Regions from separate parts of the Pseudomonas sp. F007 genome, predicted to be linked through region 1. Evidence: riboswitches for the same ligand, from Rfam matches in the RefSeq annotation. Region 1 holds a riboswitch; the other holds the start of a gene.
What was found. Region 1 has a riboswitch for cobalamin ahead of cobO (cob(I)yrinic acid a,c-diamide adenosyltransferase). Riboswitches for the same ligand answer to the same signal wherever they lie in the genome.
Positions count from the first base shown of each region.

Region 2: it holds a riboswitch for cobalamin, as region 1 does, so the genes downstream of both, ACZYR5_RS27565 (CbtB domain-containing protein) here and cobO (cob(I)yrinic acid a,c-diamide adenosyltransferase) in region 1, are expected to answer to the same signal.

Region 1 is NZ_JBVATA010000001.1:267,944-273,391, reverse strand. It holds gene ACZYR5_RS01360 (C40 family peptidase) at 29-562, shown strand; gene ACZYR5_RS01355 (O-methyltransferase) at 590-1,252, shown strand; gene ACZYR5_RS01350 (PQQ-dependent sugar dehydrogenase) at 1,255-2,568, opposite strand; cobalamin riboswitch at 2,682-2,916, shown strand; gene cobO (cob(I)yrinic acid a,c-diamide adenosyltransferase) at 2,998-3,609, shown strand; gene ACZYR5_RS01340 (cobyrinic acid a,c-diamide synthase CobB) at 3,620-4,930, shown strand; gene bluB (5,6-dimethylbenzimidazole synthase) at 4,927-5,448, shown strand, end outside.
Region 2 is NZ_JBVATA010000012.1:121,033-126,480, reverse strand. It holds gene cobN (cobaltochelatase subunit CobN) at 1-1,325, opposite strand, end outside; gene cobW (cobalamin biosynthesis protein CobW) at 1,329-2,396, opposite strand; cobalamin riboswitch at 2,496-2,704, opposite strand; cobalamin riboswitch at 2,822-3,047, shown strand; gene ACZYR5_RS27565 (CbtB domain-containing protein) at 3,145-3,336, shown strand; gene ACZYR5_RS27560 (CbtA family protein) at 3,348-4,055, shown strand; gene ACZYR5_RS27555 (cobalamin biosynthesis protein) at 4,052-4,465, shown strand; gene cobM (precorrin-4 C(11)-methyltransferase) at 4,667-5,413, shown strand.

The DNA.
Region 1 (5,448 bases):
AGCCGCAGCCAGTTCAGGATGTTCTGTGATGACGAAGTCGGCCCGCCTAGCACTGATTCTCTGCGCCGCGCTGCTCAGCGCCTGCGCCAGTCGCACGCCGCCACCTGCCAAAGTGGTCCGTGCGCCGGTTTTCGCCCCCACCCAGAGTTTTTCGCCGGTCGCCGACGACGTGCTGTTTCGCGCCCTCGGCCTGGTCGGCACTCCTTATCGCTGGGGCGGCAACACGCCGGATTCAGGTTTCGATTGCAGCGGCTTGATCGGCTACGTCTACCGCGATGCAGCAGGTATTTCCCTGCCACGCACCACCAGTGAAATGATCGGCATGCAGGCACCGAGTGTCGGCAAGGACTCCCTGCAGACCGGCGACGTGATTTTCTTCGCCACCAATGGCGGCTCCCAGGTCAGTCATGCCGGGATCTACGTCGGCGAAGGGCGTTTCGTGCATGCGCCGGCAACCGGCGGAACAGTCAAGCTCGACAGCCTGTCCAAGGCCTATTGGCAGCGTGCCTACCTGAGTGCCAAGCGCGTCTTGCAGCCTGAGCATCTGGCGCGTATTCCCTAGTTTTGTTCCGGGTGGGCGGAGGGGGTCATGACTGCACGAACGCTTAATCTCGACGACGCCCTCTATCACTACTTGCTGGATGTCTCGCTGCGCGAAACGCCGCTGCTGCGCCGTCTGCGTGACGAAACCCAGGCCCTGCCCATGGCACGCTGGCAAGTGGCACCCGAGCAGGGGCAGTTTCTCGCCTTGCTGATCAAGCTCACCGGCGCCCGTCGGGTGCTGGAGGTCGGCACCTTTACCGGCTACAGCGCGCTGTGCATGGCGGCGGCGCTGCCCGATGATGGCAAATTGATCTGCTGCGACATTCCCGGCGACTACAATGCCACTGCCCGCCGTTATTGGCAGGAAGCAGGACTGAGCGAGCGTATCGAACTGCGCCTGGCGCCCGCCTTGCAGACCCTGGCCGAACTTGAGCGGGAGGGGCAGGGTGGATGCTTCGATCTGATGTTCATCGACGCCGACAAGGCCAATTACCCGGCCTATCTGGAGCATGCCCTGCGTTTGCTGCGCACCGGTGGGCTGGCGGTGTTCGATAACACCCTGTGGAGTGGGCGCGTGCTGGAGAGCAATCCGCAAAGCGAAGATACCCGCGCCATCCAGGCCTTGAATCGGGCGCTGAAGGAGGATGCGCGGGTTGATCTGTCGTTGCTGCCACTGGGTGATGGCCTGACGCTGTGTCGCAAACGCTGACATCAGCGTGTAGCGGATACTCGCCAGATCTTGTTACCTACGTCGTCGGCCACCAACAGGTCGCCTTGTCGGTCGATCACCACGCCTACCGGCCGGCCCATTGCCTCTTCATCCTTGTTCAGGAAACCGGTCAGCACATCCACCGGCGGGTCAGAGGGTTTGCCGGCGTGAAAGGGCACGAAGATCACTTTATAGCCACTATGGGGTTCACGGTTCCATGAGCCATGCTGGCCAACGAATGCGCCCTCGGTGAAGGGCGCCGGTAATGTGCTGCCTTGGGCGAAGGTCAGGCCCAGTGAAGCGGTGTGCGGGCCCACGGCATAATCCGGTGCGATGGCCTTGGCCACCAGCGCCGGATCCTGCGGGCTGACCCGGTCGTCGACATGTTGCCCGTAATAGCTGAAGGGCCAGCCGTAGAAACCACCGTCCTTGACCGAGGTGATGTAGTCCGGCACCAGGTCGCTGCCGATCTCGTCCCGCTCGTTCACCGCCGTCCACAGGGCCTTGCTGTTCGGCTCCCAGGCCATGCCGTTGGGGTTGCGCAAGCCCGAGGCAAAAATCCTGTGATTGCCGGTGGCCCGATCCACTTCCCAGATCGCCGCCCGACCTTGCTCCTGGTCCAGACCGTTCTCGCCGACATTGCTGTTGGAGCCGACGGTCACGTAGAGCTTGCTGCCGTCGGTGCTGGCGATCACGTTTTTGGTCCAGTGGTGATTGAGGGGGCCGCCTGGCAGGTCGATGACCTTCATCGGTTTCGAACTGATCGTGGTTGCACCTTCGACATAGTTGAAGCGCAGCAGGCGGTCGGTATCGGCCACGTACAAGTCATTGCCCACCAGGGTCATGCCAAAGGGGGAGTTGAGGTTCTCGATAAAGGTTGTGCGGGTTTCGGCCACACCGTCGTGGTTGCTGTCGCGCAGCAGGGTGATGCGATTGGCGCTGGGTACCGCAGCCCCTGCGCGGCCCATGAACTGCTTCATGACCCAGCCGCGCAGGCCTTTGCTGTCATCGGGCTTGGGTGGCGCGTTGGTTTCGGCCACCAGCACGTCGCCATTGGGCAGCACGTACAGCCAGCGTGGATGATCCAGGCCTTCGGCGAATGCCCCAACCTTGGTGCCGGCGGCGGCCGTTGGTTTGGCGCCATCGGCCCAGCCCACGGCAGGCGCGATGTTGACGGTGGGCAGCAGGGTCTTGTTTGGCGCCGGCAGTTCGGGCGATGGGCCAGTGCCCTCGGCGACTTTCAGGACTGCGGTCTCGCCGCAGGCGACCAGGGCTGCGGCCAGGGTGAGGACAACTGTCAGGCGAGACGTTTGCATGCCGATCTCCCATTAATAACATCGCGTGATGGGTAGAGGCGCGCGCGGCGCCGAAGGTTCAATCGGTCAGGCCGGGCCTTCCTTTAATTGACGCTCCACCCCCAACCCACTAACCTTCGCGACTTGTTTCAGGTGCTCGGTGGCCCGTGGGTCGATCGAGTGAAACAGGGAAGCCGGTGAGGGCGCGTTCTTTGACAGGACGGGCGACGATCCCGGCGCTGCCCCCGCAACGGTAAATGAGTGAAAGCGCTGCCATCAGCCACTGTGTCCGCTGCGACATGGGAAGGCGCAGCGCCCGGCCAATCGCCGCTCATGAGCCCGGAGACCGGCCTGATCCATCCAGCGGCATCACGGTGGGCGATGCCAGGCTTCTTGCCGTCTTTTTCCATGCCTGCCCGCCGTTATCCAGCCTCAACGGAGAGCTCCCCCATGACTGATTCCCCTGAACGCGACGAACGACACCTGGCGCGCATGCTGCGCAAGAAAGCGGTGATCGACGAGCGCATTGCCAACTCGCCCAACGAATGCGGGCTGCTGTTGGTGCTCACCGGCAACGGCAAGGGCAAGAGCAGTTCGGCGTTCGGCATGCTCGCGCGAGCCATGGGCCACGGCATGCAATGCGGCGTGGTGCAGTTCATCAAGGGCCGTAACAGCACCGGCGAAGAGTTGTTCTTCCGGCGCTTCCCCGAGCAGGTGCGGTTTCATGTGATGGGCGAAGGGTTCACCTGGGAAACCCAGGATCGCCAGCGTGATATCGCCGCCGCCGAAGCGGCCTGGGCCGTGTCCCGCGAGCTGCTGCAAGATCCGGCCATCGGCCTGGTGGTGCTGGATGAGCTGAACATTGCCCTCAAGCATGGCTATCTGGATCTCGATCAGGTGCTCAGCGATCTGCAGGCCCGTCCGCCTATGCAGCACGTGGTGGTCACTGGTCGCGGTGCCAAGCCGGAGATGGTCGAGTTGGCCGACACCGTCACCGAAATGGGCATGATCAAGCACGCGTTCCAGGCCGGGATCAAGGCGCAGAAAGGTGTCGAACTGTGAGTCACTGTTCATGAATAACCCTCGTCACTGCCCGGCGGTACTGATCGCCGCGCCGGCTTCCGGTCAAGGCAAGACCACCGTCACCGCCGCCCTGGCGCGCCTGCACCGCAACCAGGGGCGCAAGGTCCGGGTATTCAAGTGCGGTCCGGATTTTCTCGACCCGATGATCCTCGAGCGCGCCAGCGGCAATCCTGTGTACCAACTGGACATGTGGATGGTCGGCGAGCAGGAAAGTCGTCGTCTGTTGTGGGAAGCGGCCCTGGACGCGGATCTCATCCTCATCGAAGGGGTCATGGGGCTGTTCGATGGCACCCCCTCCAGCGCGGACCTGGCCCGGCACTTTGGCGTGCCGGTACTGGGGGTGATTGATGGCACCGCCATGGCCCAGACCTTTGGCGCACTGGCACTGGGCCTGGCGCGCTATCAGCCGGACCTGCCGTTCGCCGGGGTCCTGGCCAACCGGGTCGGCACCTTGCGTCATGCACAGCTGCTTGAAGGCAGCCTGACCGAAGGCTTGCGTTGGTACGGCGCGTTGTCGCGCGAGACCGGCATCGAGTTGCCGAGTCGGCACCTGGGCCTGGTCCAGGCCAGCGAGCTGAATGATCTGGACCTGCGTCTCGACGCGGCGGCAGATGCCCTCGCCAGCAGTTGCGAAGTGGCACTGCCGCCAGCGGTGACCTTTGCCGCGCCTGAAGTGATCGCCGCCGAGCCGCTGCTGGCCGGGGTGCGCATCGCCGTGGCCCGCGACGAAGCCTTTGCCTTCACCTATGGCGCGAGCCTCGACCTGTTGCGGGCGATGGGCGCCGAACTGTGCTTCTTTTCACCGATTCGTGATCGGCAACTGCCCGTAGCGGACAGCCTCTACCTGCCGGGCGGCTATCCGGAACTGCACCACGTGGCACTGGCGCAGAACAGCGCCATGCTCGCCGCCATCCGTGCCCACCATGACGCCGGCAAACCCTTGCTCGCCGAATGCGGCGGCATGCTCTATCTGCTGGACTCGCTGACCGACGTCGACGGCGTACGCGCCGAACTGGTCGGTTTGCTCAGCGGCGACGCGGTGATGCAAAAACGCCTGGCCGCGCTGGCGTTACAGGCGGTGGAGTTGCCGGAAGGCGCGTTGCGCGGGCACACCTACCACCACTCGCTGACCAGCACTACCCTCGAGCCGATCGCTCGTGGCCTGAGCCCCAATGGCGGGCGCGGAGCGGAGGCGGTCTACCGTGAAGGGCGGATGACCGCGTCCTACGTGCACTTCTACTTCCCCTCCAATCCATCAGCGATTGCCGCACTGCTCGCGCCTGCAGCGAAGCAGCCATGAGCGCCAAGGAATTTTCCGAAGCCGAACGCCAGGCGGTCTATCGGGCGATTGCCGAGCGACGCGACATGCGTCACTTCAGCGGCGGCACGGTGGCGCCGGAGTTGTTGCGCCGCCTGCTGGAAGCGGCGCATCAGGCGCCGAGTGTCGGCCTGATGCAGCCCTGGCGGTTTATCCGCATCAGTGATCGAACGCTGCGCCAGCACATCCAGAGTCTGGTGGAAGAGGAACGGGTGCGTACTGCCGAGGCCCTCGGTGAGCGTTCCGACGACTTCATGAAGCTCAAGGTCGAAGGCATCAACGACTGCGCCGAAGTGCTGGTCGCGGCCTTGATGGATGACCGCGAACGGCACATTTTCGGCCGACGGACGTTGCCGGAAATGGACATGGCATCGCTGTCCTGCGCGATTCAGAACCTCTGGCTGGCCGCCCGTGCGGAAGGGCTGGGAATGGGCTGGGTGTCGTTGTTCGAACCGCAAGCGCTGGCCGACCTGCTTGGGTTGCCGCCAGGGGCCAAGCCG
Region 2 (5,448 bases), on a different contig from region 1:
AGATCATTGCTGACCCCGCCGAGCAATTGCTGGATCAACGCGGTGCCGCTGGCGGGCAATTCGGCCGGTAGCGGATACCCCTGAGCCTGCAACGCTCGCAGAATATTCAAGGCCGCCGCCGGCGTATCCAGGCCGACGCCATTGCCGATGCGTCCATCGCGAGTCGGGTAGTTGGCGAGAATCAGTGCCACCCGTTTTTCGCTGTTCGGCACCCGCGCCAACTCGGCCCAGCGCCGGGCCAGTTCGGCGACGAAATCCATGCGCTCGGGGTGCGCCCGGTAGCACACCACATCGCACTGGCTGCGCTCGCTGCGCCAGGCCAGGTCCTTGAAGCTGATGGGCCGGCTGATGATCCGCCCGTCCAGTTCCGGCAAGGCGATGTGCATCGCCAGGTCACGCGGCCCCAGCCCCTGTTCGCTGGCACTCCAGCCCGGCTGATTGTCCTGGGCACAGATCGCCTGGATCACCGGGATGTCGCGGCGGAACGGCCGCAGGTGCGGCGCCTCGGGGCTGGATTGAGCAAAGCCGGTGGTATTGAGGATCAGCGCCGCCTGCACCTCGTCCAGCCAGTCCTCGACCACGCTCAGGCAGCCGGGCTCCTTGAGGCTGGCGACGGCGATGGGCAAGGGATTGAGCCCCGCCGCCTGCATGCGCTGGCAGAACACATCGACGAACGCGGTGTTGGCCGCCTGCAAGTGCGAGCGATAGAACAGCAGCGCCGCCACTGGCTGGTCGGGCTGCCAGTCGGCTTGCCAATCCTTCAGGTTCGGCTGGGCGTGATGCGGATGATAGATCGCCGTGCGTGGCAAAACCTGCGGTTCACCCCAGGCATAGTCGCGGCCAAGCCAACGGTTGGCCAGGCAGCGATACAACTCCAGGGCGTTGTGCTTGCCGCCCTGGCGCAGGAAGTGCCAGAGCCGCTCGCGGTCTGCCACCGGCACCGTGCTCAAGTCGCTGAGCTCCGGGTCGGGACGGTCGTCGCCCGGCACCAGAATCAACTGCACGCCGCGCTGCGCCAGCTCGATCAGGCGCTCGACGCCATAGCGCCAATAAGCAATCCCGCCGTGCAGCGAGATCAGGATGACTTTGGCGTGGCGCAGCACCTGATCGACATACAGGTCGACCGAGGCGTGATTCTGCACCTGCATCGGGTTGGCCAGGCGCAGGCTCGGGTAATCCTCAGGCAGTTGCTGCGCGGCCTCGGCCAGTAGCGCCAGGCTGGAGTCACCGCTGCACAGGATCACCAGCTCGGCGGGGGTTTGCCCGAGATCGGCAATGTTGTCCTCGGAGACGAATCCGCCGGGCTGGGTCCTGAGCAGGTGCATGGATCAGACGCTGAGGGCGGCGCGCAGTTGCGCTTCGAGCAGGGCCGCATCCAGTTCCTGGCCGATCAGCACCAGACGCGTGCTGCGCGCTTCTTCGGCGCCCCACTGGCGGTCGAAGTGCTTGTCGAAGCGCGTGCCCACGCCCTGGATCAGCAGACGCATCGGCTTGTTCGGGATGGCGGCGAAACCCTTGACCCGCAGGATGCCGTGCTGCACCACCAGTTGGGTCAAGGCATCAAGCAGCAGGCTTTCATCGGCCTGCGGCAGTTCGATGGAGATCGAATCGAAGGCGTCGTGATCGTGATCGTCATGATCGTCGCCGTCGTGGTGATGATCGTGATGGCTGTGGCGGCTGTCGATGTGCTCTTCGGAGCCGGCGCCCAGGCCGATCAGCACGTCCAGTGGCACGCGACCGCTGCTGGCCTCGATGATTTTCACCGCTGGCGGCAGTTCCTCGGCGACTTCCAGGCGCACTCGGGCCAGGTCTTCGGGGTTGATCAGGTCGGTCTTGTTGAGGATCACCAGGTCGGCGCTGGACAGCTGGTCGGCGAACAGTTCGTGCAGCGGCGATTCGTGGTCCAGGTTCGGGTCGAGCTTGCGCTGGGCGTCGACCTGGTCCGGGAAGGCGGCGAAGGTGCCCGCGGCAACGGCCGGGCTGTCGACCACGGTGATGACCGCGTCAACCGTGCAGGCGCTGCGGATTTCCGGCCACTGGAAAGCCTGGACCAGCGGCTTGGGCAGGGCCAGGCCGGAGGTTTCGATGAGGATGTGATCAAGGTCGCCACGGCGCGCCACCAGCTCGCGCATCACCGGGAAGAACTCTTCCTGGACGGTGCAGCACAGGCAGCCGTTGGCCAACTCATACACCCGGCCGCTGGCTTCTTCCTCGGTGCAACCGATGGAGCACTGCTTGAGGATTTCGCCGTCGATGCCCAGCTCGCCAAATTCGTTGACGATCACCGCGATGCGCCGGCCCTGGGCGTTGTCGAGCATGTGCCGCAGCAAGGTGGTCTTGCCCGAGCCGAGGAAGCCGGTAACGATGGTGACGGGGAGTTTGGCCAGTGTTTTCATCGGATGCCCTTTGGCAAGGTGGCGGGCATACGGGACGAGGACCGGCAACGCAGACGCGCGCGGGAGCAGTTCGCCACCGGATCACCCCGCCCGGTTGTAGTGAGAATCTGGATCGAGGCAGGTCTCCTGGCTGACGGTGGGCCGGTCTTTCGACTGGCGGTTTCTGCGCCTTCCCGCCGCTCGAAAGAGCGTGCAGTGGCCTGGCAGCGACGACACCGTTCACAGTTGCGGGGGCAGCCGCGGCATCGACCGCGTTCCCTTCTTAGCTTCGGCGCTGGGGCCGAAGAACCTCGAAGGTGCAAGGCTACGCATCGTACTGGGCCTGGTCAATGTTTGTGGTGGCCACTGATCCATTGTGGGAGCGAGCCTGCTCGCGAAGGGTTCAACCCGGTCCCAGGATTGACGCCAGCACCCGCCCATGCTCTCCTACACAGCTTGTTACGGGTGCCCTTCACAGGGTGAAACGGGAAACCGGTGAATCATGTGCTTTACTCCAAAGCCATGTCAGTCCGGTGCTGCCCCCGCAACGGTAAGCGAGCGAAGAATCACAGCCACTGTGCCTGCTGTAGGGCATGGGAAGGCGATTCTTGCAGGTTTGGCCAGTGCCAGCCCCTCGTGAGCCCGGAGACCGGCCCGCAATACTTGAATAACAAACCCGCGGTGGGCGGGCGCTGTTTGAGTTTCCGCGGCCTGCTCGCGGAGGCTTGCATGCGCACGGATCACCCCTGACTGACCAGAGGTAAGCGCCATGTCGACCATCAGCAGCACCCGCCACGCCACCGCCGCCGGCACCACCACACTGGGCCAACGCCTGGTGGCCGCCCTCAGTGCCTCGATCCTCGGTGCCTGCCTGGTGTATTTCGCCGGCTTCTCGCACATCGAAGCCGTGCACAACGCCGCTCATGACACCCGGCACAGCGCCGCTTTCCCGTGCCACTGAGACCTGCCCAGATGATCAAGCGTATTGCTCAAACCGCAGGTTTCAGCGGGCTGCTGGCCGCCCTTCTGCTGACCCTGCTGCAAAGCTTCTGGGTCTCGCCGCTGATTTTGCAGGCCGAGACCTACGAGAAATCCGAGCCCGTCGCAGAGCACGTGCATGAACATGCCGACTCGGCGATGGCTGCCCACAGCCACGACGCCGAAGCCTGGGAACCGGAAGACGGCTGGCAGCGCGTGCTGTCGACCACCGGCGGTAACCTGGTGGTGGCGGTCGGTTTTGCACTGATGCTCGCCGGTCTCTACACCCTGCGCTCCCCGACCCGCACGTCCCAGGGCCTGCTCTGGGGCCTGGCCGGCTACGCCACTTTCGTGCTCGCGCCGACCCTCGGCCTGCCGCCGGAGCTACCGGGTACTGCCGCCGCCGACCTGGCGCAACGGCAGATGTGGTGGATCGGTACTGCCGCTTCTACCGCTGCCGGTATCGCGCTGATCGCCTTCGGCAAAAACTGGCTGCTGAAGGCACTCGGCGTGGCCATCCTGGCGGTGCCGCACATCGTCGGCGCACCGCAACCGGACGTGCATTCGATGCTCGCCCCCGAGGCCCTGGAAGCACAGTTCAAGATCGCTTCGCAGCTGACCAACGTGGCGTTCTGGCTGGCCCTGGGGCTGATCAGCGCCTGGTTGTTCCGACGCAAAAGCGCAGGTGACTATCAGGCATGAGTGAAACGCGCGCGGCGCCGACCCTGGTGGTCGGCCTCGGCTGCCAACGCGGCTGCCCGGCCAGCACGCTGCGCGCGTTACTCGATCAGGCCTTGCAGGCTCAGCGGATCGATCTGCAATCGATCACCGCGCTGGCGAGCATCGACCTGAAACGCGATGAACCTGGTCTGATTGAACTGGCTGAGCAATTGGGTTTACCGCTGACCGTGTTCAGCAGCGAGCAATTGTCCGGCTATCAAGAACAGCTCAGCCACCAGTCGCAGATCGCTTTCGAGCGCACGGGTTGTTACGGCGTCGCCGAAAGCTCTGCCCTCGCCCTGGCCGAAGCACTGGCCCAGGCGCCGGCGACCTTGCTGATTTCACGGCAGAAGTATGCGCAGGCGACCTTTGCGTTGGCGTGTGCGGGGTAATGATTTCCTGCACCTGTAGGAGCGAGCTTGCTCGCGAAAAACGTTAACGATGACACGAGCATCCTGAATAATTGCGGCGCCCTCAAGTTTTTCGCGAGCAAGCTCGCTCCTACAGTTTCAACAGCGAACATTGCCATAATCCCCCTTTTCATCATGAGCATCGCTCATCTGCACCCTTCCCTACCCCCTCAGGAGCCGGCCATGACCGTCTACTTCATCGGCGCCGGCCCCGGCGATCCGGAACTGATCACCGTCAAGGGCCAACGGCTGATCCGCAGTTGCCCGGTGATCATCTACGCCGGCTCGCTGGTGCCAGCTGCCGTGCTCGAAGGCCATCAGGCCGAACAGGTGGTCAACAGCGCCGAACTGCACCTGGAACAGATCATCGAGCTGATATACGAGGCCCACGCCCAAGGCCAGGATGTGGCTCGCGTGCACTCAGGCGATCCGAGCCTGTACGGCGCCATCGGCGAGCAGATCCGCCACCTGCGGGCACTGGATATTCCGTTCGAAATCATCCCCGGCGTCACCGCCACCGCCGCCTGCGCGGCGTTGCTGGAAGCTGAATTGACCCTGCCGGACATCGCCCAGAGCGTGATCCTCACCCGTTATGCCGACAAGACCACGATGCCCGCCGGCGAGTCGTTCAGCAGCCTGGCCGCCCACGGCACCACCATGGCCATTCATCTGGGGGTCAATCACCTGGAGAAAATCATCGCTGAACTGCTGCCCCATTACGGCGCGGATTGCCCGATTGCCGTGGTGCACCGGGCCAGTTGGCCGGATCAGGACTGGGTGCTGGGGACCCTGGCAGATATCGCCGAGAAGGTGCAGGCCAAGGGTTTTCGCCGCACGGCGTTGATTCTGGTGGGCCGGGTGTTGGCCAGTGACAGCTTCAGCGAGTCGTCGCTGTATCGCGCGGGACATGCGCATTTGTATAGGCCGTAGATGTAACCTCGATGAATGCGGTGTGGCTGATGGCC